DNA from 3 places in the Gordonia sp. JH63 genome. Region 2 is predicted to be linked to each of the others. Evidence: riboswitches for the same ligand, from Rfam matches in the RefSeq annotation. Region 2 holds a riboswitch; each other region holds the start of a gene.

Region 1 (10,070 bases), 870 kb from region 2:
GTCATCCTCCTGCTCATCGGGTTGAAGCTCGCCGGACGCCGCTGATCAGACGACCAGCGCCGGAGGTCAACGCCGCCGAAGGGCTCCGATCAGCGCGGCCGCGACTGCGCCCAGTCCGACGGCGGCCGCGAGGGCGCCGGGCCGGGGCGCCGGGCTCACCTCGACCGTCGGCGAAATCTGGACCGGCCGGTGCAGTTCCGCGTCCGGCTCTTCCACCACCTGGTACTTGCTGTTGATGGGGTCGGTCGCGCACCACGCGGTGGCATACAACACGATCCGCGACGCAAGGTACGCGAAGACGAACACACCGAAGATCGGACCGAACGCCACCCCGGCCGGCGAGCCCAGGACCGACTGGAGATACAGCCCGCCAAGGGATTTCATCAGCTCGAACGCGATCGCGATGACCAGTCCGGCCTTCATGGCGTGCGTCATCGGCAGCGGCACCAGCGGTAGCCGCGCCAGCACGAAGGTGAAGAGCAGCCAGCTGGCGAACACCGACACGACGATGGCGACGGCCCGCACCACGACCGGGGCCCATGACGCGTCGTCGAGGCCCACCCAGGAGAGCATCGTGGTGGTGAGCCCGCTGTTGCCCAGCGTCGTCAGCGCCATCGTCACGGCGAAGGCCATGCCCAGCAATGCGAACGTGAGGAGATCCCACACCTTCGACAGCACGGGGTTGCGGTCGACGCGACCCCCGTACATCTCGGTGAAGGCCACCCGGACGCCGGAGATCCACCCGATCCCGGTGAAGGCGGCACCGATCAGACCGACGATCCCGACCGCGGCGCGGGAGGAGATCGCCGAATCGATGACCTCACTGAGCTGCTCGCCCATCTTGCCGGGCGCGGCGTCGACAACCGCCTGTTGCAGGTCTTCGAGCAGCTGTGGCTGATTCGCCAACACGAACGCGGCGACCGAGAACACCACCATGATGATCGGGACGAGCGCGAGGATGCCGTTGAAGCTGATGGCCGCCGCATACACGTTTCCGCGCCGGTCGTTGTAGCGTTCGACGGTCTGCACCAGGTGCTCGACGGCGGGCCACTTCTCCCGCGCCGCGGCGAAGGCCGACTTGCCCTTGTCGACGGTCGTCATCCCGTTGTCCACAGCCGATTTCGCCGTGTCCACCGGTGATCTCGCCGAGTCGCGCGCGGAGGTCATGGATCGCCTTCCTGGTCGGATCGCGGGACGGCGTCCGGCGGATGCGGTCTCACCGGCCAGGCGCCAGGAACCCCACCTTGTCATAGACCGACGCCAGCGTCTCGGAGGCGATGGCACGCGCGCGGGCCGCGCCCCGAGCCAGGATGGCGTCGAGTTCGGCCGGGTCGGACAGGTACTCCTCGACCCGCCCGCGCAGCGGGGTGACGAACTCGGTCAGCACCTCCGCGGTGTCGACCTTCAGGTCGCCGTATCCCTTGCCCTCGTATTTGGCGACCAGATCGTCGACGCCGACACCGGACAGGGCCGACTGGATGGTCAGCAGGTTGGAGACACCAGGCTTATCGACGACATCGAACCGGATCTCCGAACCGGTATCGGTGACAGCCGACCGGATCTTCTTCGCCGAACGTTTCGGATCGTCGAGCAGATTGATCAGACCCTTGTCGGTCTCGGCGGATTTGCTCATCTTGGCCGTCGGGTTCTGCAGGTCGTAGATCTTGGCGAACTCGGCGACGATGTGCGCCTGGGGCACCTTCAGCACCTTGCCGAACCGGGAGTTGAATCGCTGGGCGAGGTCGCGGGTGAGTTCGAGATGCTGCCGCTGGTCCTCCCCGACCGGAACTCGATCGACCTGAAAGGCGAGGATGTCCGCGGCCATCAGGATGGGGTAGGTGAACAGGCCGACGCCCGCCGCGTCGACGCCCTGCTTGGCCGACTTGTCCTTGAACTGGGTCATCCGGCTGGCCTCGCCGAAACCGGTGATGCACGACAGGACCCACGTCAGCTGGGCGATCTCGGGGATGTGGGACTGCACATAGATCGTCGACCGCTCGGGGTCCACACCGACGGCGAGCAATTGCGCGACGCTCAGGCGGGTGCGTTCGGCGAGGACCTTGGGGTCGAACGGCACCGTGAGTGCGTGCATGTCCGGGATGAAGTAGAACGCCTCGAAGTCGTCCTGCAAGGCCACCCACTGCCGGACCGCACCGAGATAGTTCCCGAGGTGGAAGGACTCACTCGTCGGCTGGATACCGGACAGCACACGCGGACGGGTCGGCATCGATTCGGCCGCGGGCTCTCCGGTGCGCTCTACGTCGCTGGTCATGACGCCCAGTTTGTCAGACCCGGTCACTCGTACCGCACGGTGACCGGAGCGTGGTCGGACCAGCGGAGGTCGTAGGCCGCCGCACGTTCCACCTCAGCCTTGGTCGCCCGGCCGGCCAGCATCTTGTTGGTGAGCTGATAGTCGATCCGCCATCCGGAATCGTTGTCGAAGGCCTTACCGCGCCACGACCACCACGAGTAGGGCCCGGCGTCGTCGGGGAAGAGTTCGCGCATGACGTCGCGCCACCCGGCGGCGAGCAGGTCGGCCACCCAGGCCCGTTCGTGCGGTAGGAAGCCGGGGCTCTTGAGATTACCCTTCCAGTTCTTGATGTCGGCTTCGGCGGGCGCGATGTTCCAGTCGCCACCCACGACGACGTGGCGGCGTCGACGGACCAACCGATCCAGGTATGCGCCGAACTCACGCATGAAACGGACCTTCTCGTCGTGCTTGGCGATGTCCTTCTCGGCGTCGGAGAGCGCGGCACCCTTCGGCAGGTACAGGCTTCCCGCGGTCAGCGGTCCCAGGTCGGTGTCGACGTCGACTTCGAGATAGCGGCCGAGGTCGTCGAAGTCCGCGCTCCCGAATCCGACGCGCACCGCCGACGGCGCGCTACGTGTCAGCACACCGACGCCCGCGTGACCCTTCACCGAGGACTCGCTCATCGTCAGATGCCATCCGGTGTCGAGCACCGGCGCCAGCGCGTCGCGGGCGAGTTCCTCGCTCGCGCGGACCTCCTGCAGCAGGACCACATCCGGTCCAGATGTGTCGAGCCAGGGCAGCAGGCCGCGGTTGGCCTCCGATCGATGTTTGACCGCTGCGCGGATTCCGTTGACGTTCACCGTGGAGATCGTGAGTGGCACGGGGCCACATCCTACGGCGGCGGTCCGACAGCCCATCGGCCGTGATCGCGCCACTCGGACAGCGTCGATAAAAGGTAAGGCAACCCTTGTGCGGACACCCTAAAATATGTAAGCATTGCCTAATCCAGGCACGAAGGTGAGTTTCCGAGATGTTCGTTTGCATATGCCGCGCCGTCACCGTGGACGAGGTCCATGCGCACTGCGATGCGGGCGCGTACACGGTCGACGCGATCAGCGACCGCTGCGGCGCGGGCGAAGGCTGCGGGACCTGCCTGGACGAACTGCACACCATCCTGAGCGAAAGGGCGTCAACCGCGACGACCGCTGCATGACCTGACCTCCGACCCGACGAACCTCGCGCGAGACGACGCGCGGGGGGTTTTGTCGTGTTACGGTTCGAACGGACATACACGGGAAATGGGAGGCGGACAGATGCGTGGCGACCCCGAGGTCATCGACCTCCTCAACGAACAGCTCACGAGTGAGCTGACCGCGATCAACCAGTACTTCCTGCACGCGAAGATGCAGCAGAGCTGGGGTCTCACCGAGATCGCCGCGAAGACACGGGCCGAGTCGATCGAGGAGATGACTCACGCCGAGGTCCTGACCGACCGCATCCTGTTCCTCGACGCCCTGCCCAACTATCAGCGCCTGCTGCCGCTGCGTATTGGGCAGTCGATCCGGGAGCAGTTCGAGTCGGACATGTCGATCGAGGTCGAGGTGGTGGAACGACTCCGCCCCGGAATCGCGATGTGCCGGTCCAAGGGCGACATCACCAGCGCCAACCTCTTGGAGCAGATCCTCGCCGACGAAGAGGAACACATCGACTATCTCGAGACGCAACTCGAGCTGATCAACAAGCTCGGCGAGCAGCTCTACCTGTCGAAGACGATCGCCACACCGCCCACGAACGGCTGATTGCACCGACTCGACGACACGAGGGCCGACCGGACTCATCCGGTCGGCCCTCGTCGTAGGTAGAACGGCCGCGCTCGTTCAGGACCCGACGGGCTGGTGCCGCGCGGTCGCCAGGGCCACGACGGTGACCGCGATACCCGCCACCGCGAGCATCACCCCGACCACCGACGGCGCCAGGTATCCGTAGCCGGCACCGACCACCACGCCACCGAGCAGCGCTCCGGCCGCGTTGGCGATGTTGAGCGCGGAATGGTTCAGGGCCGCGGCCAGGGTCTGTGCATCGGCCGCCACATCCATCAGCCTGGTCTGCAGCGCGGGTAGCATCATCGATCCCGTAAGCGCCACGAGGTAGGTGAGGATCAATGCCGCCCAAGCATTCTCGGCCAGCACCGCAAAAGCGCCGAGGGAGAGTGCGGTGGCGGTGAGTCCGCCGAGGATCGCCACCGCCACGCTGCGGTCCGCGACATAACCGCCGACGAAGTTGCCGGTCACCATTCCCAGTCCGTACAACATCAGGGCGAACGGCACGACCGACACCGACAGCCCGGTGTCGGTGGTCAGCGCGGAGTTGAGATACGTGTAGAACGCGAACATCCCACCGAACCCGACGGTTCCGATGACCAGTGTGAACCAGACCTGGGACCGCTTGAGTGCACCGAGCTCGGTGAGCGGGTCGGTGGTCTTCACCCCGCTGAGCGTGGGAAGCACCCGGATCAGCGCGACGACGGTGGCGATTCCGATCACGACCACGATCGCGAACGCGGACCGCCAGCCGAGCGTCTCGCCGAGCCAGGCGGCCGCCGGTACGCCGAGGACGTTCGCGACGGACAGACCGAGCATCACCTGTCCCACGGCCTTGCCACGGTTGCGCGGGCCGGCCAGATGAGCGGCGACCAGAGCCGCGACACCGAAGTAGGCGCCGTGCGGGAGGCCGGCGACGAATCTCGCCACCAGCAGCAAACCGTAATCCGGTGCGAGGACGGTCGCGAGGTTGCCGACCGTGAACGCCACCATCAAGCCGATCAGAAGCGTCCGACGGGACATCCGCGCGGTGAGCGCCGCGATCAGCGGCGCACCCACCACCACACCCATCGCGTAGGCCGAGATGACATGTCCGGCAGTCGGTTCCGAGACACCCAGAGATCCGGCGATGTTGGGCAGGAGGCCCATGGCGACGAACTCGGTCGTCCCGATCCCGAATCCACCCAGCGCAAGGGCGAGGATCGTCCACCGACGCACCCGGCGGGACACCTCGGCCGATTCGGCCCGCGCGGGGCTGCGGAGTTCCCCGGCGGTGGACGGACCCGTCAGTGAGGGGTCGGCCGGGGCTTCGGTCGTCGAGAGAGCATCAGGCACGGTTGATGCCAACCCGCGCCCGTCAGCGCTGATTCCTCAGCCGGTGGTGAGTTCATTCACAAGCGCAGTGTCCTGAGCATCGCGCGGGGTGTCAGTCGCCGGCTTCGGAGCCCCCATCGCTGTCGGGCTCGGACAGGTCTGGGGAAGACCCGTCCGGGTCCGAAGCCGTGTCGGACGAGCCGGCCCTCTCGCCGTCCTCTCCCCCGTGACCGTCGGTTCCAGACGTCTCGACATCGCTTCCCGAGGGATCGGTGACGGCCGGCGAGTCGTCGTCTCGAGGCGGGGCAGGCGCGGGGTCCGCGTCGGGCGTATCGGTCTCGGCATCGTCGCCCGTGTCGGCACCCGAGGACGTGTCGGTCGTGTCGCCCACCGGGGGCTGCTCGGCCGGTGACGGGTCGGTGGCATCCGGTTCGGCAGCCCGGGCCGCCGACGGCTCGGACGAGGGGCCGGACCCGCCCACTTCTTCAGCGCGGACCGGCCCCACGGACTCGTCGGGTACGGCCGCCAGTCGCGCGAACGTGGACGATCGCAGGTGCGACGTGTCCGCCGCGAGAATCGTGACGGCGCCGCCCTCCGACGCCACCGGCCCGATGAGCGCGCCCGCCCAGTATCGGACGAAGTTGACCGGCAGCAGGACGATGCTGCGCACGCTGGCAGCCAGGGCGCTGACACCGCGCACGAACCGAGCCGGTGTCGCGGTGACGATGCCCTGCAGGATGTCCTCGAAGACGAAGATGTCGGGTAGGTATGCGCCGTACCCGAGACGTGGGAGTGGCGGCAGCAAGCCCTGCACCAGCCGGACCACCGGCTGCAGATTCGCCAGTTCGATGCCGAACGGAAGCCCGATGGTCGGTCGATCGGACAAGAAATCGCCGATGGCGCCCTGGTAGCCGAGGTTGCGAGCCCAGCCCTGGACGAGTTCGGCGAGTGCGGAGTCCGCAGCGACCATACAGACGCCGTCCGCACATTCGACCGGACGTTTCGCCCACGTGTATCCCGGCTGCAGCGGGTTGCCCGACATCTCCTCTGGATACAGGAAATGCTTGACCTGGTAGCCGAGGATGCCGTCGATGGCGCCGATCGGGTCGTAGACGGGATCGGGCAGGTCGCAGATCGGGTCGCCCTCGATGCACACCGACACGACCCGGTCGCTGACCGTCCCGAAGCCGGCGTCCGTACTGTCGGCACCACGCGACCCCGACATGGTCAGACCCGGGATGATCCCGATCAGCGACAACTCGATACCTCGCCCGGTCTTGTCACCGGCCTGCCGCGGATCCGAATACAGCTCGCCCGACACCCCGACGTCGGAGATCACGACGTCGTCGCTGGGATCGTCGGGCGTGTTCGCGACATCGAACTTCCGGCCGTTGCCGATACCGGCGAGCACGTCTCCAGCGATGCGCGCCCCTTGCGAATAGCCCGTCACCACCACCGGCGCCTCGGACCCGCACGCTTCTCGATACGACGAGATCGCGGACGCCGTCGATGCGATCCCCTGTTCGGTACTGCGGTCGTACCCCGTCGCTCCGAGCGGCCATATGGTCGCCGGGTAGGGCGCGTTGATCACCTCATAGCCCTGCTCGCGGTAACGCTCCTTGACGCCCTCGAGCAATAGCGACTCAGCGTCGACGGTCCCCCCGACCACCACGACGGCACCGCTGCACGAGGGCCCGCCGGCTGTCGCCGCCGCCACCCCGGTGAAGCCGAATGCGGCGAGGGTCGACAACGTCGACATCGAGGCGGCCAACAGAGCGACGCGTCGGGTCCGGAGATGAGCCATCACGGCCATGAGCGCTCCTGTGCGAACCCGGACCACCTGAGCGGAGCATTCCGGTGCAGCCGGGGCTGTCCCGAACTCTAGATCCGCGATCGCGGAACCGACAGCACGCTGAGCGTCGCTAACTATCTTGACCAGCGGTTTCGTATCTGACCACACCCGATTTCACTCGGTCGGAGGACAGCCACCGGCACCCTTCCGGTGCACTTCTCAAGGGTTGGGCGCGGCGTGACCGGGACGGTTCTCGGGCGCTCACATCCGTGTTATATCCTTGTCGCCAGGTCATGAGTATCAGTGCGAAGCCCCGGCTGGCTGATCGGCAACCCTCCTTCCGCGGTGGGGTGCTCCGGGTGATGACCGGGTTGCGGGATCGCAGTGGCGATCCCCGGCAAGCGCGGGTCCGAAGGTCGGACCCCAACAGGGTCGAGTTGGCCCTGCCGACCGTAGAAAGTGATGAATCGCCATGTCTGATGTCCCTGACGGCACCCTCGACAGCAACGATCCCAGCGAGAACTGGAGCTTCGAGACGAAGCAGATCCACGTCGGGCAGTCCGCGGACGCGGTGACCAACGCCCGTGCGCTGCCGATCTACCAGACGACGTCGTATGTCTTCAACGACACCCAGCACGCGGCCAATCTCTTCGGTCTCGCCGAACCGGGCAACATCTACACGCGCATCATGAATCCCACGCAGGATGCCGTCGAGCAGCGGATCGCCGCGCTCGAGGGCGGCGTCGCCGCGCTGCTCGTCGCGTCGGGACAGGCCGCCGAGACCTACGCGATCCTCAACGCCGTCGAGACCGGCGGGCACGTGGTGTCCAGCCCCCGCCTCTACGGCGGCACGTACAACCTCTTCCACTACACACTGCCCAAGCTCGGGGTCGAGGTGAGCTTCGTCGAGGACCCCGAGGACCCGGCGTCGTGGCAGGCCGCCGTCAAGGACAACACCCGCGCGTTCTTCGGTGAGTCGATCTCCAACCCCAACAACGAGATCCTCGACATCTCGGGGATCGCGGAGGTCGCGCACCGCAACGGCGTACCCCTCATCATCGACAACACCGTCGCCACCCCGTACCTGATCAGCCCGCTGGCCCACGGCGCCGACATCGTCGTGCACTCGGCGACGAAGTACATCGGCGGTCACGGCACCGCGATCGGCGGCGTCATCGTCGACGGCGGCACGTTCGACTGGCGGGTCCAGCGCGACGGGAAGGATCTGTTCCCCGGTTTCACCACGCCGGACCCGAGCTACCACGGTGCCGTCTTCGCCGACCTGGGCGCGCCCGCGTTCGCACTCAAGGCACGTGTGCAGTGGTTGCGCGACACCGGCGCGGCGATCTCCCCGTTCAACGCGTTCCTTCTGGCACAGGGCCTGGAGACGCTGAGTCTGCGCATCGAGCGCCACGTCGCCAACGCGCAGAAGGTCGCCGCCTTCCTCGAGGCACACCCGCAGGTCGAGTCCGTGGCGTACGCGGGTCTCGAGTCCTCGCCCTGGTACAAGCGCGGTCAGGAATTGGCCCCGAAGGGTCAGGGTGCGATCATCGCCTTCGAGATCCAGGGCGGAGTGGACGCCGGCAAGAAGTTCGTGGACGCGCTCAGCCTGCACAGCCACGTCGCCAACATCGGCGATGTGCGGTCGCTGGTCATCCACCCCGCCTCGACCACCCACAGCCAGCTCACCCCCGAGGAGCAGCTCGCCGCGGGCGTGGCCCCGGGACTGGTCCGGCTCGCCGTGGGCATCGAGGGAATCGACGACATCTTGGCCGACCTCGAACAGGGATTCGCGGCGGCCAAGTGAAACAGGTGAGGCAGCTTTGTCGGTGAGTATCGACCTGAATGCGACAGCATCTGATCAGCCCGACTGGGAGACCCTCCCGGACGGGGAACTCGTCGGCATCCCCATCGGCTCGTTGCCTCTCGACAGCGGAGCACGGATCGACGACGTCACCCTGGCGTTCCAGCGCTGGGGGACGTTGTCACCGTCCCGCGACAACGTCATCCTCACGCTCCACGCATTGACCGGCGACTCGCACGTCACCGGACCCGCCGACGCCGACCACGACTCGGCCGGATGGTGGGACGGGCTGATCGGCCCGGGACAGGCCATCGACACCGACGAATGGTGCGTCATCTCCGCCAACGTCCTGGGCGGATGCAAGGGCTCGACGGGTCCGGGCTCCATCGCACCCGACGGTCGGCCCTGGGGCTCACGCTTCCCGCAGATCACCGTGCTCGACCAGGTCCGTGCCGAGGTGGCACTGCTGGACCGCCTCGGAATCCGCAGCGTCGGTGCGGTTCTCGGCGGTTCGATGGGCGGCGCCCGCGCGCTCGAGTGGGCCATCGAGTACCCCGACCGCGTCCGCAGCGCCCTCGTGCTCGCCGTCGGCGCCCGCGCGACCGCGGATCAGATCGGTATCCAGTCCGCACAGATCGCCGCGATCAAGGCCGACCCGGACTGGTGCGGCGGCGACTACCACGGCACCGGCCGCATTCCGTTGCAGGGCATGGGGATCGCGCGCCGGATCGCCCATCTCATGTACCGCAGCGAACCGGAGCTCGACTCCCGCTTCGGCAACGACGCCCAGGGCGACGAGAATCCCCTGACCGGCGGGCGCTACGCCGTGCAAAGCTATCTCGACCACCAGGCGTCGAAGCTGATGTCCCGCTTCGACCCGGCCAGCTACGTCGTCCTCACCGAGGTCCTCAACCACCACGACGTCGGCCGTGGTCGCGGCGGAGTCGCCAAGGCGCTCAACAATTGCCGCGTTCCGGTGATCGTCGGGGGGATCGACTCCGATCGTCTCTACCCGATCCGGCTACAGGTCGAACTCGCCGACGAGCTGGGCAACTGCGTCGGCGGACTTCAGGTCGTCAACTCCGAGAC
Region 2 (10,070 bases):
TAACTGGCAATTCCCAGAACGTGTCGGCGACCTTCGGCGGGAACTGGCCGGCGGTGATGCACCGATGCACGAGATCGATGTCGGCGACGAGGGTTGCGATCACGGAGTCGGTCACCGGATATCCAACTGACTTGAACTCACCCTTCCGGGTGATGAACCAGTAGCGTGCTTCGACATCGTCGCCCAGAGTGCGGGCGAACAGTCCGTAGACCGGAAGCTGGAACTGCTTGCCGCCGCCGGTGGGGGTATCTGCAGTGATGTCGTTGTAATTCTTGCTGACTTTCCCAGTCTTGTAGTCGGTTACGCGTACACGGCCATCGCGATGGGTGTCGATCCGGTCGATCTTTCCGCGGAATCGGATCATCGTGTCGCCGAGGGCAAGCGTCGTTTCGGGTTCGGGGTCGGTGCCGAACGGCTTTTCTACGCGCGTCGGATGCCATCCGTTTGTAAGGTCGTCGCGGTCGTGCTCAAACCAGTCGGCAAGGTCGCGGACGATGATGCCGCGGTCCTTCGCCCAGAGGCGTTCGAGCCAGCCGGGATTGGTGGCCGTTGCGTCGTCGAGCATTTCCTGGGCGATGAGACTGAGCCGAGCGAAGTCCAGCACTTTGCCGTCGATGGTGCCGAGTACATAGCGTTCCAGGATGTCGTGGACGAGGGTTCCTCGCGTGAGGGCGTCGATCTGCGCGACCTCGTCGGGGTCCTCCAGCGCTTTGAGCCGCAGTACGTGCTCGAGGAAGAACTGGTAGGGGCTGGCCACCCAGGTCTCGAGTCCCGTCGGCGACACCGGCTTCTCGAAGGTGGAGATAAGTTCGCGAACATCACCGAGGTTGCCGTTGAACCGGGTGAAGCGACCGTTGAGCCGGTCGCTGCGCATGTGCATGCCCAGATCGATGATCGGGTCGTCGAGGGCACCTCTGCGCCGGTTCGCTGGTGCTGCGGCGAGTTCGCGGAGCCGCCATTCGGTTTCAGAGGCTGCGGACGAACCGATACGTGGATCTCCCTGTTGTGCAGCGACGTCGAAGGATTCGACGGCCACAATCGTCGGGATGGCTTGTGTCTGTCGCTGCCAGTCGACGACATCGACGTCGCTGCCAGCAAGGCGCACCAGCGCTGGTACGAGCCATCGTGACGGCACTTTCTCTGCGCCTCCTCGCAGATTGCCTCGTGGGAAGGTGACGATCCGCTCTGCACTCCCGGCGCTCACGGCGCCCTCGAAGGCGCGCAGCTGGCGCTGGTTGTGTTCGCGTGGCGTTGTGCCGACGAGTTCGGCTGGGAGGAGTGGATTCTCGGGGCGCGGCCTGGGAACCATTCCCTCGGCAGCGCCGACGACGATGCTGACGTCGAAGTCGCGCCCGACGCCGGCGGAGATCGGTGTCACCGCGACTCCGGCACCTGAGGTTCCAGTGATGCCGCGACGGCCTTCCAGACGGATCGACAGCGCGTCATAGACGCGTGCCGACGACGGCGGGGGTGCGATGCTGTCCATCAGGGCCAGCTCCGAGCACTCGGATCGAATGACGGCCAGGTCCGCACGGTCGACCTCGGACTTCGGTTGGCGGAAGTACTGATCGAGTAGGTTTGTGAGTTCCTGTGCCGCAATTGCCCAGTTCTGTGCGTCGACGGTGGCCTCGAGGCGGCGCTGCAGTCGTTTCACGAATTCGAAGAGCGCGACTGCGCGGTCATGGTGGGCGTCGGTCGGGACGACGCCCGGCAGACGGTCCCAATCGCTGCCCCCGACCACCGGAACCTGGCGCCGGGTGAGAAGCTCCAGGCGGCGTTGCGAGATCGACTCGCCGTTGCAGGCAGGTCTCTTGAGGGCGCCTTCGGCGAGGAGCATCAACAACTCTCGTCGAGGCATCGTCCTATGGTCGAGTTCGAGCAGACCGAGCAACGTGCGTGCAATCGGGCGGTCGACGAGAGTGTGAGATTCCGGCGCAATGTAGGCGATGTCCCCGCCGGTCACGTGCTCGTGGAGGAGCGGGAGATAGGGATCCTCGGCCGGGTAGAAGATACCGATCCGATGGCCGGGGATGCCGTTCGCCAGGTGCCTGCGCACGAGACGCACCACTGCGCGGACCTCCTCGTCGGCGTCCGAGGTGTGAATAACCTGCGTGGGCTCGGCGACAGACTGACTCTCGATTGTGTCCCCATGGCTTTTCACAGTCTCGATGAAGGACTTCTCGGCCGACGACGCGGGATTCAGCTGGTAGGCGATGAGGTGACCCGCGTCCGAGAGGCCCTGTGTTGCAGCCGCATAGGCCTCGTGTGAAAGAAAGTAGCGTTCGGCAAGCCGTGGGATCGCGGTCCGATAGACCCGCAGAAGGTCGGCGACCATCGGCGTGGCGGTCTCCAGTTCGGGTTGGTCGATCGCGGCAAGCTCCCAGGCCGCGGCGGACAGGGCTCGAGCCGTGACCGGTTGATCGGCGACCTTCTCGAACTCGCCGGGGTTTTCCGTCAACACTTGCTGAACGGCCGCCTCGAGAAGGGGATACGGCAACGGCAGGCGTGGCGAGAGGACTGGCGCGGCGAGTTTGTCGACCAACTGCGGCATCGTCAGGACAGCGGTGTTCGCCACGCCTCCGTTCCGGGCGAGGTGGTGCAAGACGTCGCGGCCCGAACCGTGGTTCGGAACGACGATCGTGACCTGAGCGAGTGGGTTGCCGGCCTTCGCTTTGATGACCGTGTCCGTCAGCTGGCCGAGCGGTCGCGTCACGGGCGCACCACCTTTGGCGAGGTGAGCCCTCCGTTGGGCTGCAACGGTCTATTCACGTGTCCTCCATCTGTCCCGCGCGTACCGTCCCGACCTTCGTCGGGGAATTCGCACGAGGTGCGATGATCAGGCCGCGCGAGGCTGAACATACTGCCGCTGACGACCAACACGTCGTACTCGGGGACCCAATGGGCACGATCCATGACACCTCGGTGGTGGGTGAGCGCGGCAGGATCGTGGGTCCACATCGTGAGGTCGAAGTCGTCACCGTGAATGTCGACAAGCCCGTCGTCGTGAACCGTCGTAGACACTCTGGTCGGTCGCCCGTCCAACTCCGATACTTTGCGTGCCTGGGTGTAGTGCATGCGATGCCCGCGGGCACGGCGCACACACTTGTTTGCTGTCTCGCTCGACTTCGACAACGCGATCGATCCTCACTTCGGCCTCTGCAGGAGGCGTTCTTGCCCGAGGCGGTAGGTGCGGACCGCTTCGTCATCCGGGCCACCCGTGAACGTCGGGTTGGCGTGCCGTTCGGCCGGTGCCTTCGAACGACCGCTCATGAAGTTGCACAACCATAACGACGAGCTCTGACAATCTAGAGAGACAACGACGGGCCGCCGGGCTCCCAACGCCAGGCGCGATCCGTCCGTCGACCGTTTGCGCATGCGATCAGCGAGAACTTTTGGCCCTTCAGCGAGAAGACAGCGACCTGCCCAAAGCGGGCCCCGAGTGAGCGGGCACCATCGTCTGTCAGTCCGAATACCGCGCGGCTGACCTCGCGGTACTCGTCGTCGAAGCTGGAACCGACGGCAGACGTCGAACGGATCCCGGCCGCGTGGAGTTCGCTGTCAAGGAGTTCGAGCCGCGCTGCGTTGTCAGCATTGGTGGGGTCAGAGTCGGGCTGGATCGTGGTGATCACGTGAAACGGCTCCAACGGCGTCTCGTCGTTGGAGCCGTCCGACGGCCACACCGTTCCAATTGCGGTTGCGATTTCAACGAGGACCTTGGTGCTCAGGTAGTTGTTCCACAGCTGGTCGTCGCATGCGTACTCGGCCAGTTTGGTGAGACTCGGCCACGAAAAATCGGAGTGCGTAGGCATGGTTCAGTCCGCCGACAGTCCGAGGCCGTCGAGCAACTCGCGGCGTTTCTGTCCCGCAGACGATTCCGGATCGCGAGCCGCTTCGACGATGTCCGCGACTTCGGGATCACCGGCGGCCAGGAGGTCGAGAGTCAACGTGAGGGCCTCTGGTGAGAGATTCAGGTCTAAGGACCAGCGAGCGCTTGGCCCAGAGCCGACCTCACCTTCATCGGCGAACCTGGCGGCCAGGTAGTTGCCCCATCGGACGGTCTCTGTACCGCTTGGATCGACCGCGGCGTCGACGAACAGTTGAATCAGCATCTCAGATGATGTGGTCAAGTAGTCGACCAAGCCGTTGTTGGTGAGCCAGTCGACCACGACCCGGGCATCGTCTCTCGCGTTCTCACGTCTCCACAGCTGTACCGGCACGTCATCAGCGCCGACGAGGGGATCCAGCTCCGTGACTGCGGCCACCACGCAGGGGGTCACAAGACCCAGAGTTGCGACATCGGTTCCCGACGTCATGCTGTCGGTCTCGATGAAACTGACCGATACCCAGGAGGTGTCGAACGCAACCCCTGAGAAGCCGTCATCGGGGAGCAGGCGATAGGCGCCGGCTCCGGTGGCATACGGACTATGCGATGCCCCGTTGATAGTCACCTCCCACTCGTCACGGCCCAGGGTTTCGTCTTCGACGCCCTCGGCCTGCAGGACGAGGGGGAGGTGTGCCGCGAGCTCAGGTTCCGCTGTGATGGTGGTGGACTCATGTGCGTGCACTGTGCGTAACCGCGGATCTCCGGTGATGACCGACTCTGGCTGTCTTGAAGCTGGAATGGGCTTGTCGGCTTCTCCGGTGACTGTTCGAACCAGGTAATCATCGTGCCGACGGAGTGTTGCCCGGTCGATGAGATGCGGACTTTCGTGATCGTCTGTGTAACGAGCGATTTCGTACACCATCGTGTCCGCCACTTCGGTCACCCTTCGATAGTCTTGTCGTCACCTGGTCACGTGCGCTCCCGTTACGGCGACAGCAGTGAACGATCGACAACGACGCCGGCGCTGGGATTCTATCCGCAGGAATCCCCGCCTGGCATCGTCCGAGTGGACCAACTTACGGCCGTAGAACGCATACCGCGGTGGTGCGGTTCTCTCGAGTCAAGCATCGCGACTCACCTCCGATCGGAGACATCTGGCAGAACCCTGTGCCACAGGTGGGCACGTCATCTAACTTGCTGGGCGGATTCGTGGACCGGTCACGTACAGTCGCGGCTTGGGCCGCAAGGCCCGCAGCGTCGTCGAAGGAGCTCACATGGTAGACATCGGGTTGCGGCTCTTGGAGAGCTTGTACCGGCAACTCATGGTCGATGATCAGTGGGCGCTTCGTCGCGAGCGCGGGTTCACGTGGTGGTCGTACCGACTTGCTCAGCACATCGAGGTAAGCCCGCCCTTCATGTCGCAGGGAATCGAGGCCTCGCAAGTCCGAATTTGGACAGAGACCGTTGGTGCCGTCGATCCGAACTCCGACCCCGCTCGAGTCGTCGCGTCGCTCAACATTCAGGCGACGCTTGATGCCCTTGTATGGCAATCCGACAGAGCGATGATTTCGCGGTGTAGCACCGCCGTCGTGCACGACCACAACTTCGGATGGATCAGCAAGGTTCTGGCAACAGCGGCCACCTTGCAGAATGACGCAGCGCACAACCAGGCACATGACCTGGCTCACGCGCTCGGAGGCGAGCCGGCCGCGTCGAATCATCCGTTCAGTGGGGTTCGTAATGAGCGTGACGACATATTGAACGTTCCCTCACAAGTCGTTGTGCGCGAAGGTTCTCATGAGTCGCGCTTCACCGGTCCGGCGATGGCAAACGTCGCCCGCTTCCTGGTGGAGAGGAACTGTCTTGGGTCCGCGGACGATACCGGCCTGACGTGCGAAGTTCCGTTCTCCCGCAACGAGCCTGTCGCCGTTACCTCGTTGGCCGGTGGCGATCAATTGCATACATCACTGGTCCAGATCTATACCGACGTCGCACATCCGGAAGCGGGCTCCGGGATGTTGGTGACGTTGAAACTGCCGGTGAGTCCCCATCCCACCGAGGTGGCTGCGATCGCCAATGGACTCAACGGCGCCGAAGCTCGAGGTGAATCATCGGCGAATCTGCTTGGCGCGTGGTGCTTAGACCCGACCTCCGAACGAACAGTGGCGTTTTGTTCCTTCGTTCCGAACCTGCTGTCGCACCATGTGCGGCCTGAGAATGTAGTGCTTGACCTGGCCGTGCGTTCGAGATTCGCGTGCGGCTTTCTTGGTGGTTGACGCGGACTGAGAACGGGAACCGCTGACAGCTGATTGTCTGGAACCCCAGCCTTTCGATTAGGACGTGAGTACGCGCGTCTTGTAACACCCCGGTGGGTCGGTGGTTGTCACGGTGCAGAACACCAGTACGACCCAGTCGTACGCCGACAACGTTGTGATGGTGTCGAAGACGGAGGATGGGCCGGAGATTCGGCCGGTTGCCACAGCCACCTCGACGGGGACCAGGGCGTTCTCGGAGCTTCGGCGGCCGGGGATCAGCTGCCGGTGTAACCCGCCGTGCGTGGGCTTCTTGAGAGGCCTACTCCCTCGGCACCTGCATTCCTCGCGGCGCGTTGTAACGCCTGCGGCATGAACGAGACCCTGCCGCGGGTGTGTGTCCACGTCTAGAGTGGATCTGAAATTCGTATGATTGCTCGCGCCGGCGGACTGACGAAGATGTCTGAGTCGAACTCCTTGTCCACAAACCAGGTTGCGTTGCGGGAGGGTCCGCGGCAGGACTTGTCAACTGGTACTGCCATGTCTACATCAAGTTGTTCGCTCCACAAGTATGAACCATCTGAGGCGACGAATTCGTACTCAACCGTAGGTGTTCGTATTTCAAACGGCGCTTCTGACCGCATTGGCGCATCTGTGTCTACGTACAGATTCTGACTCTGGTAGTCGACCCAGAGTGACGGGACACGCCCGACTATCAGTGAACCGGTCATAAGAATATTGCCGTGAACTTCGTTGTAGTCCGTCTGGGAACGATGCATAAGGATGTCGCATGAATTGACGGAGAACTGAACTCCTCTGAGGGAAGAGGTGTTCATGATGGTGTGCGGTACCGTGACCGGATCCAAGGGCAAGCGCGACATTCCGCCGTCGTAAGCATCGAAGCATTTAATCTCAATATCGACCTTGGAGTGGTCCAACGGTTGGTATGTATCAAACATGATACCAGTGCTAGAAAAGTTCCGGCGTGCGCTGAGATTGTCATAATCGGGAAAGAATGCCTGAAACGATGACGAGTACGTCGACAGCCCGTCCGCCCTGACGATTGCAACTACGTCGACTGGCCACCCATCGAGGGTGCTGAATGAATCCCGCCGCAGCGGTGCATTGAACCCGTGGCTACCGGTCAGTTCCACTCTGTGTGAATACTGGCCGCGACCAATGTACTTGCTCTCCAGCATTGCGTTTACATCTCGAATATCCCAACCATGAAGCTTGAGGAGGGAGTGGTCGATACGCGGATTAAGCGATGTAGTGATGTCACCTTGCTCCTGAGGCTGCTTGAGGGAACGCGTAGACACGCGGTCTGCGGGGGAACGCTGGACTTCGAGTGCTATTGGAGGCGGGCCGGGAACTGCAGTTTCCGGCTCTGCTGTCGCAGATATCTCGTTCAAGATCTGGCCCAGCAGGGCTTCGGGGATTCGACCTTCATGGTCGATGCAATAGACGAGGGTGTTTGTGTCGACACCGTGCTCGCGTGCACGAGAAAGAATGCATGAGATCGTTGCGGCCTGAGTGCCCGGACGGTCGATCAAGTTAGCGTCAATCAGGTGGTTGAAGCCCCAGCCTGTCGCTAGTAACAACCCCGCCGGTGTCATACCCTCAGCTCCGTATGCGGCCAAGCTCGACGCTAGCACGGCATTCATTGCAGTCCCGTACGACGACTTCAAGAAATCTGAGCTCAGATCAGAAGCGATCTCGTGTAGCGTTTCAACGGATGAGATTGCTAGGTCGTGTGCGTCGAACTCAATCATTGTTTGCACCTTTTTGGATAGCGTCCAACTTCTTCATAGTCAGTCTTAAACCCGCTCCAGTAGCACGTTTGGTACGACACATCTTCTTGGGCGACGAACCGGGCGCCCGCGTTGAAGGAGAGTGCACCGCGCCTGTTAGTAGATTGACTTTCAATGGTTCAAGTTGCGGTCCTTCACTTACTCGTGACTTGTCACGCTCAGGTCGCTGTGTCCATCGAGGCTCAGTGCTCCAGCCTTCAGCAGCCGCTTGATCGCTTGACCGAGCACGTCCTCGATGTCGGGACCCACACGGCGCCAACCGAAGACACCAGCCGCCTGCTTCACGAGAGCCCGCTCGTCGATCGTCACTGCGTCGAGCACGATCAGTTTCAGCGCGAGTTCAAGCTCCTCCGGCGGGACCTGGGCGGCCTTACGCTCTCCACATCCGTCGTCGGGCACTCGAACGTTGAGGGGAGACGGATTGTCGAGGCGGAAGAAACCTCGACTGTCGGGACCCGTAGGATGTGCCCGCTTCAGTGCTTTGTCGATCGCACCGCGGATTTGGTGTCCCACCCGGGCGGTACCCCACACCGACTTGAACCGATCGTTGAGGAGATCGCGGTGTACTGGCGCCTCGACCCGGATTGCGTTGAGGAAGAACTCCGACATGTCCTGGATTCCCTCGAGCGTCTTGGGATCCCTCGTCCGAGCCGGCCTCACCGTGTAGTCGGAGTACGAACGGGTCCAGTCGCGCTCCACGATGTCGGGCACCTCCACGAACTCCGGAGTGCTGGAGTGGGTTTCAGCGGGAGTGATGTATGTGGATGTCCGCGTCGAATCGATGCCGTTGATCGCATCCTCGATGGCGAGACGAAGTCGATCTTCCTGGGCCGAACGATCGCGCCACCAGCTCAATCCCCAGATCCTGTGCATCCGCCAGCCGAGCCCCTCGAGCACCTGCTGGCGCAGGCGGTCACGGTCGCGGGCGGTCTGCGCAGAATGGTATGCAGCGCCATCGCATTCGATTCCGAGTACATACTCGCCCGGTCGCTGCGGATGTCGGACCGCCATATCAATTCGGTAGCCGGCGACACCTACTTGGGGGACCGCGTCGTAACCCCACGATCTGATCTTGGCGAGGACCTGCTCCTCGAAGACGCTCTCCGGGCCACCCTCACCGCTGCTGACGTCGATAGCGAGGGCAGCGTGCCCACGCGCCGCGAAATCGAGGTATCGCTGGAGGTGGAGGAGCGAGCTATTGGACGTTGACGGCATCTGCCCCGCGGTGAACGACGACACGATCTCGATGCGCTTCCGTGCGCGAGTGACCGCGACGTTCAGGCGGCGCCACCCGCCGTCGCGGTTCAGGGGTCCGAAGTTGGCTGTGAACTTGCCGACCTCGTCGGGTCCATACCCGATGGAGAACAGGATGATGTCGCGCTCGTCGCCCTGAACGTTCTCAAGACTCTTCACGAAGAAACCATCGAGACGATCGTGGTCGGTGAGCAGTCCTTCGAGTGCGGGGTCCTGCTCAGATAGGGCTTCGATCTCCTGCGTGATTCTGTCCGCCTGTGTGCCTGAAAATGTGACAACCCCCAACGAAGCGCTCGGATAGTTGGCCCGGAACCAGGCCACCCGTTCCGCAATCTTCGCGGCCTCGATCGGATTGTCCCGGCTGGACCCTCGCTGGTAGACGCCGTCGACCGGTATATGTGCAATGCCGAGATCATCCGCCTCGAACACTGCGCTTGGAAACGTCAGCAAGTCGCCCTGGTAGAAGCTGTGATTCGAGTAGGCGATGAGATCTTCATGGCGGCTCCGGTAGTGCCACTTCAGCGGCAGTGAATGAAGCCCGCCGGCACCCTTGGCGAGGTCGAGGACCGACTTGAAGTCCGATGCTTCGTTGTCTTCGTCGCCTTCGTCCTCCGCAATACTGAAAAAATCGGTTGGCGGTAGCTGCTTTTGGTCTCCAGCAACGATCAGTTGATCGCCGCGGTAGATGCAGTTGAGGGCGTCCTGCGGCAGTACCTGTGACGCCTCGTCGAAGATCACGACGTCGAAGCGGATGTCCGACGGCAGGTACTGCGAGACCGACAGCGGGCTCATCATGAAGCAGGGTTTCAGCTGCTGGACTAGCGACGTGGTCTCAGCGAGCAGTTCTCGAACCGGTTTGTGCCTGCTCTTCTTCTCACCCTCACGTTTGATGACCTGAGCAGCGCGACTGGCCAGGCTGATAGGTGCACG
Region 3 (10,070 bases), 1.6 Mb from region 2:
GGACCCTCGTGAAGGGGCTGGAGACGATGCGTCTGCGCGTCGACGCCTCGGTGTCGTCGGCGCTGCGGATCGCCGAGTTCCTCGAGAGCGATCCGCGCGTGCGCTGGGTCAAATACCCCTTCCTGCAGTCACACCCGCAGTACGACTTGGCGAAGTCGCAGATGTCCGGCGGCGGCACGGTGGTGACCTTCGAGCTCAACGACCACGATGGCATCGACGGCAAGAAACGCGCCTTCGAGGTCCTCAACGGCCTGCGGATCGTCGACATCTCCAACAATCTCGGAGATTCGAAGTCGCTGATCACGCATCCGGCGACCACCACTCATCGTGCGATGGGTCCCGAGGGACGCGCGGCGATCGGTCTGAGTGACTCGGTGGTGCGGCTGTCGGTCGGCCTCGAAGGGGTCGACGACCTGTTGGGCGACCTGGACCACGCGCTGGGCTGAGGGTACGCGCTGACGTATTCCGTTGCGGCACAGCGCGAATCCGCCTCGGTGAGCGGGGCCGAGTCCCCGGAGGGTGGTGCCATTCAGTCGTTCCGGCGATCCCAGGCCGCTCGCACCGTACTCGGGATCCGTCCCTTGGAGGGCACCTCGATCCCTTGGGCGCGAGCCCACGCCCTGATCTCCGACGGTGTCGCCGGTGGACCGTGCAGGCCCTGCACGATGGGCTCGCTGCCGACGGTGAGCCGCCATTCGTGTAGCGCGGCACCGAGCCAGCGGTAGGTCCATTCCTCGGCGAGTTTGCGGTTGTCGCAAAAGACGATCGGCACGGTCGGAAACCGGACCTGCGCCTCGGCGACCGCCTCGGCCAGCGCGGCGCCGCTGACGTATTCGCGCGTGAACACCTTGCTGTATGAGGCTTCGACGACCACCGCGGCGCGTCGGAGTCCCGCGAGACCTGCCAACTGGTAGGTGAGAGTTCCCTTCATGAGACCGTTGCCGAGGTCGTCGATCGACTTGCGTTCGACGGCGGCGACCACCTGGTCGTCCTCGACGATCGCGTAATCGCCGGCATCGAGGCGGTGTCGAGTGGTGGTCGCCTGTTGATGACCGAAGGAGTAGGCGTACTTCTCGCCTGTGTCGACGACGATCTCGAGCGCCTGGCCGTGTGCCCGAGCCTTGGGAAGCGTGACGTTTGGACGCGCCTGCTTGGTGGTTTTGCGCGTCTGCCAGAAGATCATCTCGCGTCCGCGAGCCCGCGTGACGACGAACTGTGACCGATTCTCGCGAGCGCGGTCGAGCACCAGATCGATCGCCGCCCCGCGCCGCGTCACCGACCGAACCGGAAGACGTTCGACGATCTGCGGTGTGGTCGGCCATTCGTCGGCGCGATGACAATAGACCTTGCTGGTTCGCGGCCAGGTCTCCCTCACCTTCAAGACGATCCCGTCACTGCCGAGCGGAATCCGGACCAGAAAGGGCAGTGAGGAGCCCTGTTCCGGATTTCGGGCGATGATCAGGTCGTCGGGCATCATCGACGAGCGTAACGGGCGAAGATCGCGCGCGTCCGCAATTGATCCGCTCAGTCGAGTGCGGCGATGCCCAACGCGTTCAGGACCGTCCGCAGCTTGAACGCCGTCTCCTCGAGTTCGCCCTGCGGGTCGGAGTGTTCGACGATACCGCCGCCGGCCCACGTCCGGAGGCTGCGACGATCGGCCTCGAGTTCGAGGCACCGGATGGTGACCATCCACTCCCCGTCGCCGGCGGCGTCGCACCAGCCGACCGCCCCCGCATAGAAGCCGCGCTCACCCTCGACCTCGCGGATGATCTGCGCAGCAACATCACTCGGCGTGCCGCAGACCGCCGGGGTGGGGCCGAGCAGGAGTGCGAGATCGAGCGCAGTGGTCGCCGGGTCCCGAAGCCGCGCGCGGATCGGGGTGGCCAGATGCCAGACCTCCCCGGTCGACTGCAATTGCGGGGTCGACGGCGCGTCGACGTCGTCGCAGAGGTGTCCCAGCCGGTCTCGCAGGTGGTCGACGACGAAGGCGTGCTCGGCGAGATCCTTCGCCGAGGAGAACAATCCGTCGGCAGCGGCGCGGTCGACGACCGGGTCGGGTGACCGCGGCGCCGATCCCGCGTACGGGTGGCAGGTGACGACGGAACCCGACTTGCGCAGCAGCACTTCGGGACTCGCGCCCAACAGCCACGAACCCGAGCCGGTGGCCGCGCCGAGATCGACAATGAATGCGTTGTGTCCGGCATTGCCGCCCGCCAATGCGTCGAGAAGTCGCAGAGGCTCGACCTCGGCGTCGAGCACGATGTCGACGCTGCGGGCGAGGACAACCTTGCCGACGTCGCCGGCGACGATCCGCTTCACCGCGTGCGCGACCCGTTCGCGGTGCTCGTCGGCCGTGGGGTACAGGGTCGTCGACACCGGCGTGCGCGTCAGTGGCGGCCCGCCCGCCAGCGGCGCCGCGTCGACGTGCAGGACTTCGGGCACCACCAGCGCGGCGGGGTCGGCGAGGTCGAAGGGGATCGCGCCGGTCAGACCGTCGACGGTCCCGGCGCGCAGGGCGGCCGAGGCGGCGTCGACGTCGGTGAACGCACGGACCGCGCCCATGCCCCGCACGGTGCCGTGCGGGCGGGACAACACGAACACATCAGTCGCTGACACCCCTGACACGCTACAGGTAAGTGTGCCCTAACTTCCGATCACGTTGAGTGAAAATTGACACGTCCGCGCGAGATCGACGACCCTTGGTCGTAGGTCATGAGTGCCAGTGACAAGCCCCGGCTCGCTGGTCGGCAACCCTCCTTCGCGGTGGGGTGCTCCGGGTGACGACCCGGCCGCGTACCGACCGGACGCGGCAAGCGCGAATTGTCTGAGGAGTTTCCTGCCGTGACCGCTGTCCTGTCCGCACCCGCCGGTCGCCTGTCGCCCGCAGTCGACGTCCGCTTCGACGCCGCCCGGGAATCGGTGCGGCAGTTCGTCCGTGCGCGGGTCGACGACACCGTCGTCTTCACCCGCGATGCCGCCGTTGCCCTCGACCTCGCGGCGCGCATCACTCCCGGCGACGTCGTCGTCCTCGACGTCGGGCAGGGCGCCGACCTGCTGCGGTGGTGCTCACCACGGCAGGGGCGCGACCGGGCGCGGTTCGTCCCGGCCTGCGAGACCATCGAGGACACCTTGGTCGCGCTGGAGACCGAGCTCGCCTCGGCGCCGGCATCGCTCCTGGTCGTGGCCGCAGTATCGGACATCACCGGCGAGGTGCTGCCGATCGGCCGGCTCGCCTCGCTCGCGCACCGGTCCGGGGCCCGCATCCTGGTCGACGCCGCGCAACTCGTCGGGCACCGGCCCGTCTCCGTCGTCAGCCACGGCATCGACTACCTGGCGTTCGGTGCACCGGGTCGGAAGACGGACGGCGCCGGCGTCCTCATCGGCCGTCGTGACTGGTTCGACGCCGCCGACGTCGACGTCTCGCCCGACGCCGACGGCGTTTCCGGGGCGATCGCGGTCGCCGAGGCGTGTCGGGTGCTCGCCGATCTCGGACCCGAGACGATCGGGCTGCACGAACGCCGCCTCGCCGAACGTCTCGACGCCGGCCTGGCCGCGATCGGCGGCTTCACGCCGCTGCGGATCTTCACCGATTCCACGGACCGCGCGGGGATCGCGGGCTACACCGTCGACGGCCTCGCACCGCCGGCCGACAAGGTGCGCGCGAGTTTCGGAGCGGGCACCACCGTCGACGACATCGACCGGATTCTCGATGCCTTCCGGGCGCGAACCGAACAGACCGACCGAACTCGACCAGGGGTGAATAGATGACCATCGAACTCGACGCACGTGCTGACCGCGGCACCGTGATCGCCGCACCGACTGCCACCCCGACGGCCCCGATCAGCATCGGACGTCCGGGATTCCAGATCGCGCTCGCGGGAGACGATCTCGCACAGACGTTTCCGATCGTCGTGCGGCGTGAGACCCTCCGCGAGGCGCAGCGCGCCCGCTCCCTGCTGCGGGCCGGCAGCCACGATCAGGCCAAGTTCGTGGTCGCACTCGAGGTGGAGGTGGCCGTCGCCCCGGACGCCGCGTCGGCGCGCACGGCCGCTGCTGCGGCGGTGGACGCGTCGTCGGAGACGGGCTCGGGGACCATCCGCTACATCGGGACGACACACGGACTGATCACGCTGGTCCGCGACATCTACGCAGCCGAGGTCGCCGACGCCGTGATCCTCATCCCGATCGACGGCGCGGCCACCGAACGCCGCATCCGCGAACAGATCCTGCCGGTGCTCGCCGAGCAGCGGTACCGCGTGGCCTGACCCACTGCTGGTTGAGCCGGCACCGAGCGTAGCCGCCGGGCCGAGCAAGCGACGAAGGAGCGCGTGGAGGTCGAGGCGCCGAGTCGAAGCCACCTGGTGACCAGACAAGACCGCCGACACCATCTCGGATGATGGTGCCGGCGGTCTCGTGTGTGGGAGAGATCAGCCGCGCGAGGGCTCGTTGGCCGCGTCGGGGTGCGCAGCGAGGCGATCGATGGCCTCCTGTGCGATCTTCTCGGCCTGGTCGCGGCCGACCCACCCGCCCGGGTCGACCTCCTTGCCCGGCTCGAGGTCCTTGTAGTGCTCGAAGAAGTGGGCGATGGGTCCCAGCTCGTATTCGGACACGTCGGAGATGTCCTTGATGTGGTCCCAGCGCACGTCCTTGGCGGGGACGCAGAGCAGCTTGTCGTCGCCACCGGCCTCGTCGGTCATGGTGTACATGCCGACGACCCGTGCGCGCACGATGATGCCGGGGAACACCGACTCGGGGAGCAGGACCATCGCGTCGAGCGGGTCGCCGTCCTCACCGAGGGTGCCGTCGATGTAGCCGTAGTCGGCCGGGTAGCCCATCGAGGTGTACAGGTAGCGGTCGAGGTAGACCTTGCCCGTCTCGTGGTCGACCTCGTACTTGTTGCGGCCACCTTTGGGGATCTCGATGGTCACATCGAATTCCACAGTTCCTCCTGGCAGTCTTGATCGGGGATGCCGCGTCGGGCCGAAACGCCCGCACGCTGCCCCAACGATACTGTTGGTCCGGCGACCTCGATGTTCGTACCCCTCGTTGTGCGTATGTCCGGGCCGTTCCATCGACCGTCAACCGCGAGAGACCCGGAGGCTTTGTGGGCGCATCCACCCGAAACGGCGGTCGTTCCGGTCGGAGACTTCTGTGGTGGACGATCACCGCGGTGGTGATCCTGGCCCTCGTCGCGACGGCCTCGGTGGTCATCGCGCTCCGGCTCGACCGGGAACCCGAACTGCCGCCGGGGGTTCCCCCGCAGCCCGCCGCGATCGCCGTCGACCCCCGGATCGACCCGGTGGTCGCCTCCGCGCCGGAGCCCACGCCGAGCGGTGTGTCGCGGGCCATCGCGCCGGCACTGCGGGATCCGGCGCTCGGCGAACTCACCGGCATGATCAGCGACTCGCTGACCGGCACCGTCCTGTGGACCAGCAACCCCGAGCGTCCGCGGATCCCCGCGTCGAACGCCAAGGTCCTCTCGGCCGCGGCCGTCCTCGAAGCCGTGCCGCACGATCAGCGACTGACCACGACGGTGGTGGCCGGCAGCAACGGGCAGATCATCCTCCGAGGTGCGGGTGACCCGACCCTGTCCGCACAGCCCGCCGGCACCGACACCTTCTACACCGACCCCGGTCGCATCGCCGACCTCGCGCGGCAGATCGAGGACACCGAGATCCCGGTGACGTCGGTGGCAGTCGACCTGAGCGCGTTCTCGGGTCCGACGATGGACACCACCTGGGACCGCCGGGACATCCAGGGTGGCGACATCGCGCCGATCGAATCGCTGATGGTCGACGGCGCCCGGCTCGAACCGCTCGACGAGTACTCGCCGCGCACCGCGGAACCGGGCATCATGGCCGGCGAGGCGCTGGCCGCGGCTCTCGGCGTGGAGGGTCCCGTCACGGAGGTGACCGGTTCCGGCGCAGCCGCATCGGGGAACGACCGCGTCATCGCGAAGGTCCAGTCGGCGCCGCTGGTCACCCGGGTCAACGACATGCTGCGCTACAGCGACAACGTGCTCGCCGAGACCCTGGCCATCGAACTGTCGGTGCACCGGGGCGGGCCGCCCACGCACGCCGGCGGCGTGGAGGCGATCGAACAAGTCCTGTCGTCGATGTTCCCGGACCAGTGGGCGGGCACCACCCTGCACGATGCGTCGGGGATCTCCTACGCCAACCGCACCACGCCGGAACTGCTCGACGCCGTGATGACGGCCGCCAGCGGGCCCAGCCGGCCGGCGCTGCGCCCGATGCTCGACGGGCTGCCGATCGCCGGTGGCACCGGTACGCTCGCGGACCGGTTCGACGCCCCGGGCAACCCGGGCGCGGGCTGGGCACGCGCCAAGACCGGAACACTCACCGGGGTCAGTTCGTTGACCGGCATAGTGCAGACAGTCGACGGCCGCGTGCTGTCGTTCGCCCTGATGTCCGGCGGCACCTCGCCGGCGGACGCGCGACCCGCCCTCGACGCCGTGGTGGGTCAACTGAGAGAGTGCGGGTGCCGATGACCACTTCAGGAATCGCCGGATCGGACGTCACCGACGCCGGGATCACCGGAACCGGGACCACCGAGGTCGCCGAGACCGCCGACCGTCAACCGGGCATCGGGTCGCAGATCGACTGGTCGCTCGCGGCGTCGACCGCGAAACGTCTCACCCGTCCCGGTCCCAAGACCACGGCCTACACCTACGAGGCGGCCCGTACGGAACTGGCCGACGCCGCGACCCGGGCCGAAGCCCCGGTCCGTGAGGTCACCGGGCTCGCCGACGGCCTTCGCGTACCGACCACCCGGGTCCTCGACCGGGCCGGGTGGATCGACGCCGCATCCCGGTCGATGCGCTCGATGCTCGGCTCCGACGAGTCGATCGATGCGGGATCGCCCGGACTCGGGGCCCGATTCGGCGGCCTCCAGGCCGGCGGGTTGCTCGCCTTCCTCTCCACCGCGATCCTCGGCCAGTACGACCCGTTCACCCCCGACCCGGAGACCGGCGAACCGGGTGTGCTGATGGTGGTGACGCCGAACATCATCAACGTCGAACGTCAGCTCAAGGTGATCCCGTCGGACTTCCGCCTGTGGGTGTGCCTACACGAGGTCACCCACCGGGTGCAGTTCTCGGCCAACCCGTGGCTGCGCGACTACATGCAGGACAACGTGGCCGTGCTGACCTCCGACGCCGGCGAGTCCACCACCGAGATCGTCACGCGGATGACCAAGGCGCTCAAGGGCTCCGACGGTCCGCGCGAAAAGGGTGTGATCGGGGCGATGCAACTGCTGCAGAGCCCGGAGCAGCACGCCGCCTTCCAACGCATGATGGTCCTGGGCACGCTGCTCGAGGGTCACGCCGACCATGTCATGGACGCCGTGGGACCGGCGCATGTGCCGTCGGTGGCGAGCATCCGAGCCGCCTTCGACAAACGACGCACCGCACCCCAGAACCCGGTCCAGCGGCTCATCCGGGCGCTCATCGGGATGGACGCCAAGCTCGCGCAGTACATCCGCGGCAAGGCCTTCGTCGACGCGGTGGTCGAGGCCGTCGGGATGGAGCGGTTCAACGTCGTGTGGACCTCGCCGGACACGATGCCGCTGCCGAGCGAGATCGACGACCCGCAGGCATGGATTCAGCGGGTGTTGTGAGGCGGGCGGTCGCGGACTTCGCGGCCGCTCATCTCGCCGGGCCGGACGTCTGCGTGGGACTCTCCGGTGGAGCTGACTCGCTCGCGCTGACCGCCGGCGCGGTCGGTGCCGGACTCGACGTCACCGCGCTGATCGTCGATCACGGCCTCCAACCGGGTTCGACGCAGGTGGCCGCGGCGGCGGCGCGCACGGCGGAGTCCCTCGGTGCCCGCGTGCGAATTCTCCCGGTGCGGGTCGGGTGGCGGGGCGGTCTCGAGGCCGCCGCACGTGACGCGCGATATGCGGCGCTCGAGCAGGCCCGCGACGGCCGGCCGGTCCTGCTCGGCCACACCGCGGACGACCAGGCAGAGACCGTGCTGTTGGGACTGGCACGCGGATCCGGGTCCCGGTCGATCGCGGGTATGCGCCCGTGGAATCGACCCTGGGGCAGACCGTTCCTCGGGGTCCGGCGACATCAGACCCTGGCGGCCTGTACGGAGATGGGCCTCGAGCCCCACCACGACCCGCACAACCGCGATCCGCGTTTCACCCGGGTTCGTCTGCGGGCCGAGGTGCTACCGCTGCTCGACGACGTGCTCCAGGGGGGTGTCGTCGACGCGCTGGGTCGCACCGCCGACGGTTTGCGAGCAGACAACGACGCGCTCGACGAGTGGGCGGCCCGGGTCCTGGCCGAGGCCGGCCGCGGTGACGTACTGGAGATCGCCCCGCTGCGCGACGCGCCGCCCGCGGTCCGGACCCGTGCCCTGCGCGCCTGGCTGCTCGACGTCGGTGCGACCGAGCCGACCCATCGGGTCATCTCCGCGGTGGCGGCTCTGCTGGACCGGACCGGCGCCGCGGGCGACCGGACCCAGGTCGCCGTCGGCGGCGACCCCGCGGTCCGCCGCGTCGTCGTCCGCCGCGGCGAGACACTGACGGTCCGCCTCACCGAGAGGTGAGACGGACCGTCGAGGACAGACTCCGCGATCAGCGTCGCGGCGGAACGAACGGCGAGTTGATCGTCTGGAAGTAGTGGATCCCGGCCCCGATCAGGGTGCCCCCGCCGCCGAGGGCGAGGCCGACGATGCCGCCGATCGCAGCGGCCGGCGCGACGCCCACCAGGCAGCCCACCACCGCAGCGGCGAGTCCGATGACGCACCCGATGATTCCGCCGACGATTCCACCGACGATGGTCCCGACCAATGTCCCGATCGACGTTCCCGCGGCGAGCTGCGAACGGAAACGTTCGAGCGCCTGGTCGTCGCGCTCCTGGCGCGTTTGCGGCGCCGCGACATTGTGTCGGGCCGCCCCGCGTAATTGATCGACCGCGGTCGGATTGAGTGTCGTCGAACGTGCGACCTCACGGGACGGAATGAGGGTCACCTTGTTTCCCGTGGTCCGCGTGTCGATCGGGAACTGCCGATACTCGCTGCGATACATGAGCGGCATGCGAAAGAGTTCCGCGCCGGCGGTGTCCCGGATCGTCAGATTTCCGTTCGCCGTGCTGACCGACGCGTTGTGCACCGTGAGAGTGAGCGCCGAGGCATTCCACGACGCATCGTAGGTCGCGGCGGAGGCCCGCTGAGGTGCAGCTTCGGCGGTCGCGGCGAAGACGGTGACGACCGCGGTGACCAGGCAGAGAATTGCGCTGAAACGTATTTTGCGCAGGGGAGAACGCGAAGTGGGGAACACGAGCGCTCCTTCTTGTCCACACGGGGACAGGGCGTGAGAAGGGAGGGGAATTTCGAGGCCTGGTTACTCAGATCTCTGTTCTCGAGAATGTCAGACGCTTGATCCACTCCGAAACGCAACCACTCGGATTGGTGCCGGTGTGGCGACTTGTTATGCGACCGTTATCTGCACGGCAATTCGGCGAAATATCGATATGAAAGGGCGACAATGATTTGAGCAGGAATTTCTCGGAAAACCCCCAGGTGGACGGTCGGTCATTTCTTCGGCCTATGGCGACGACCCCGGTGCGGCCCCCGTTCATCGCGGTGCGGCCGAAACATGCGAAGCTGGGACCGTGCAGTTTGCCGATCCGTATGCCGCCGACATCGACGCTGTCCTGATCACCGAGGACGAGATCAAGGAGCGCACCGCCGAACTCGCCCAGTCCGTGGCGTCGCGCTACGCCGACATCGAAGAGGATCTGGTTCTCATCGGTGTCCTCAAGGGCGCGATCATGTTCATGACCGACTTCGCCCGGTCGCTTCCGATCCCGTCGCAGATGGAGTTCATGGCGGTCTCCAGTTACGGGTCGTCGACCTCGTCCTCGGGTGTGGTCCGCATCCTCAAGGACCTCGACCGCGACATCGAGGGACGCGACGTCCTGATCGTCGAGGACATCATCGACTCCGGTCTGACGCTGTCCTGGCTCATGAAGAATCTCGCCACACGGTCGCCACGCAGCCTGGAGGTGTGCGCCCTGCTGCGCAAGCCCGAGGCCGTGCGGTCCC

The links. A riboswitch is a leader RNA that binds a small molecule or an ion and turns the genes downstream of it on or off. The one in region 2 is predicted to bind S-adenosylmethionine.
Region 1: it holds a riboswitch for S-adenosylmethionine, as region 2 does, so the genes downstream of both, GR168_RS08140 (bifunctional o-acetylhomoserine/o-acetylserine sulfhydrylase) here and GR168_RS12015 (PD-(D/E)XK nuclease family protein) in region 2, are expected to answer to the same signal.
Region 3: it holds a riboswitch for S-adenosylmethionine, as region 2 does, so the genes downstream of both, GR168_RS18965 (aminotransferase class V-fold PLP-dependent enzyme) here and GR168_RS12015 (PD-(D/E)XK nuclease family protein) in region 2, are expected to answer to the same signal.

Annotation. Positions count from the first base shown of each region.
Region 1 is NZ_CP047235.1:1,799,042-1,809,111, reverse strand. It holds gene GR168_RS08180 (D-alanyl-D-alanine carboxypeptidase family protein) at 1-45, shown strand, start outside; gene GR168_RS08175 (YhjD/YihY/BrkB family envelope integrity protein) at 67-1,167, opposite strand; gene trpS (tryptophan--tRNA ligase) at 1,217-2,272, opposite strand; gene GR168_RS08165 (exodeoxyribonuclease III) at 2,296-3,132, opposite strand; gene GR168_RS08160 ((2Fe-2S)-binding protein) at 3,282-3,464, shown strand; gene bfr (bacterioferritin) at 3,565-4,050, shown strand; gene GR168_RS08150 (MFS transporter) at 4,129-5,406, opposite strand; gene GR168_RS08145 (PE-PPE domain-containing protein) at 5,498-7,198, opposite strand; SAM riboswitch class IV at 7,467-7,587, shown strand; gene GR168_RS08140 (bifunctional o-acetylhomoserine/o-acetylserine sulfhydrylase) at 7,650-8,984, shown strand; gene GR168_RS08135 (homoserine O-acetyltransferase) at 9,001-10,070, shown strand, end outside.
Region 2 is NZ_CP047235.1:2,667,518-2,677,587, forward strand. It holds gene GR168_RS12015 (PD-(D/E)XK nuclease family protein) at 1-2,713, opposite strand, end outside; SAM riboswitch class IV at 3,163-3,274, opposite strand; gene GR168_RS12020 (DUF3293 domain-containing protein) at 3,306-3,809, opposite strand; gene GR168_RS12025 (hypothetical protein) at 3,813-4,766, opposite strand; gene GR168_RS12030 (hypothetical protein) at 5,059-6,099, shown strand; gene GR168_RS12035 (hypothetical protein) at 6,483-7,847, opposite strand; gene GR168_RS12040 (DUF3320 domain-containing protein) at 8,025-10,070, opposite strand, start outside.
Region 3 is NZ_CP047235.1:4,272,613-4,282,682, reverse strand. It holds gene GR168_RS18980 (O-succinylhomoserine sulfhydrylase) at 1-446, shown strand, start outside; gene GR168_RS18975 (ERCC4 domain-containing protein) at 530-1,474, opposite strand; gene GR168_RS18970 (isochorismate synthase) at 1,525-2,601, opposite strand; SAM riboswitch class IV at 2,709-2,822, shown strand; partial or broken gene GR168_RS18965 (aminotransferase class V-fold PLP-dependent enzyme) at 2,896-3,768, shown strand; gene GR168_RS18960 (hypothetical protein) at 3,765-4,265, shown strand; gene GR168_RS18955 (inorganic diphosphatase) at 4,428-4,940, opposite strand; gene dacB (D-alanyl-D-alanine carboxypeptidase/D-alanyl-D-alanine-endopeptidase) at 5,105-6,508, shown strand; gene GR168_RS18945 (zinc-dependent metalloprotease) at 6,505-7,635, shown strand; gene tilS (tRNA lysidine(34) synthetase TilS) at 7,614-8,570, shown strand; gene GR168_RS18935 (glycine zipper family protein) at 8,599-9,303, opposite strand; gene hpt (hypoxanthine phosphoribosyltransferase) at 9,638-10,070, shown strand, end outside.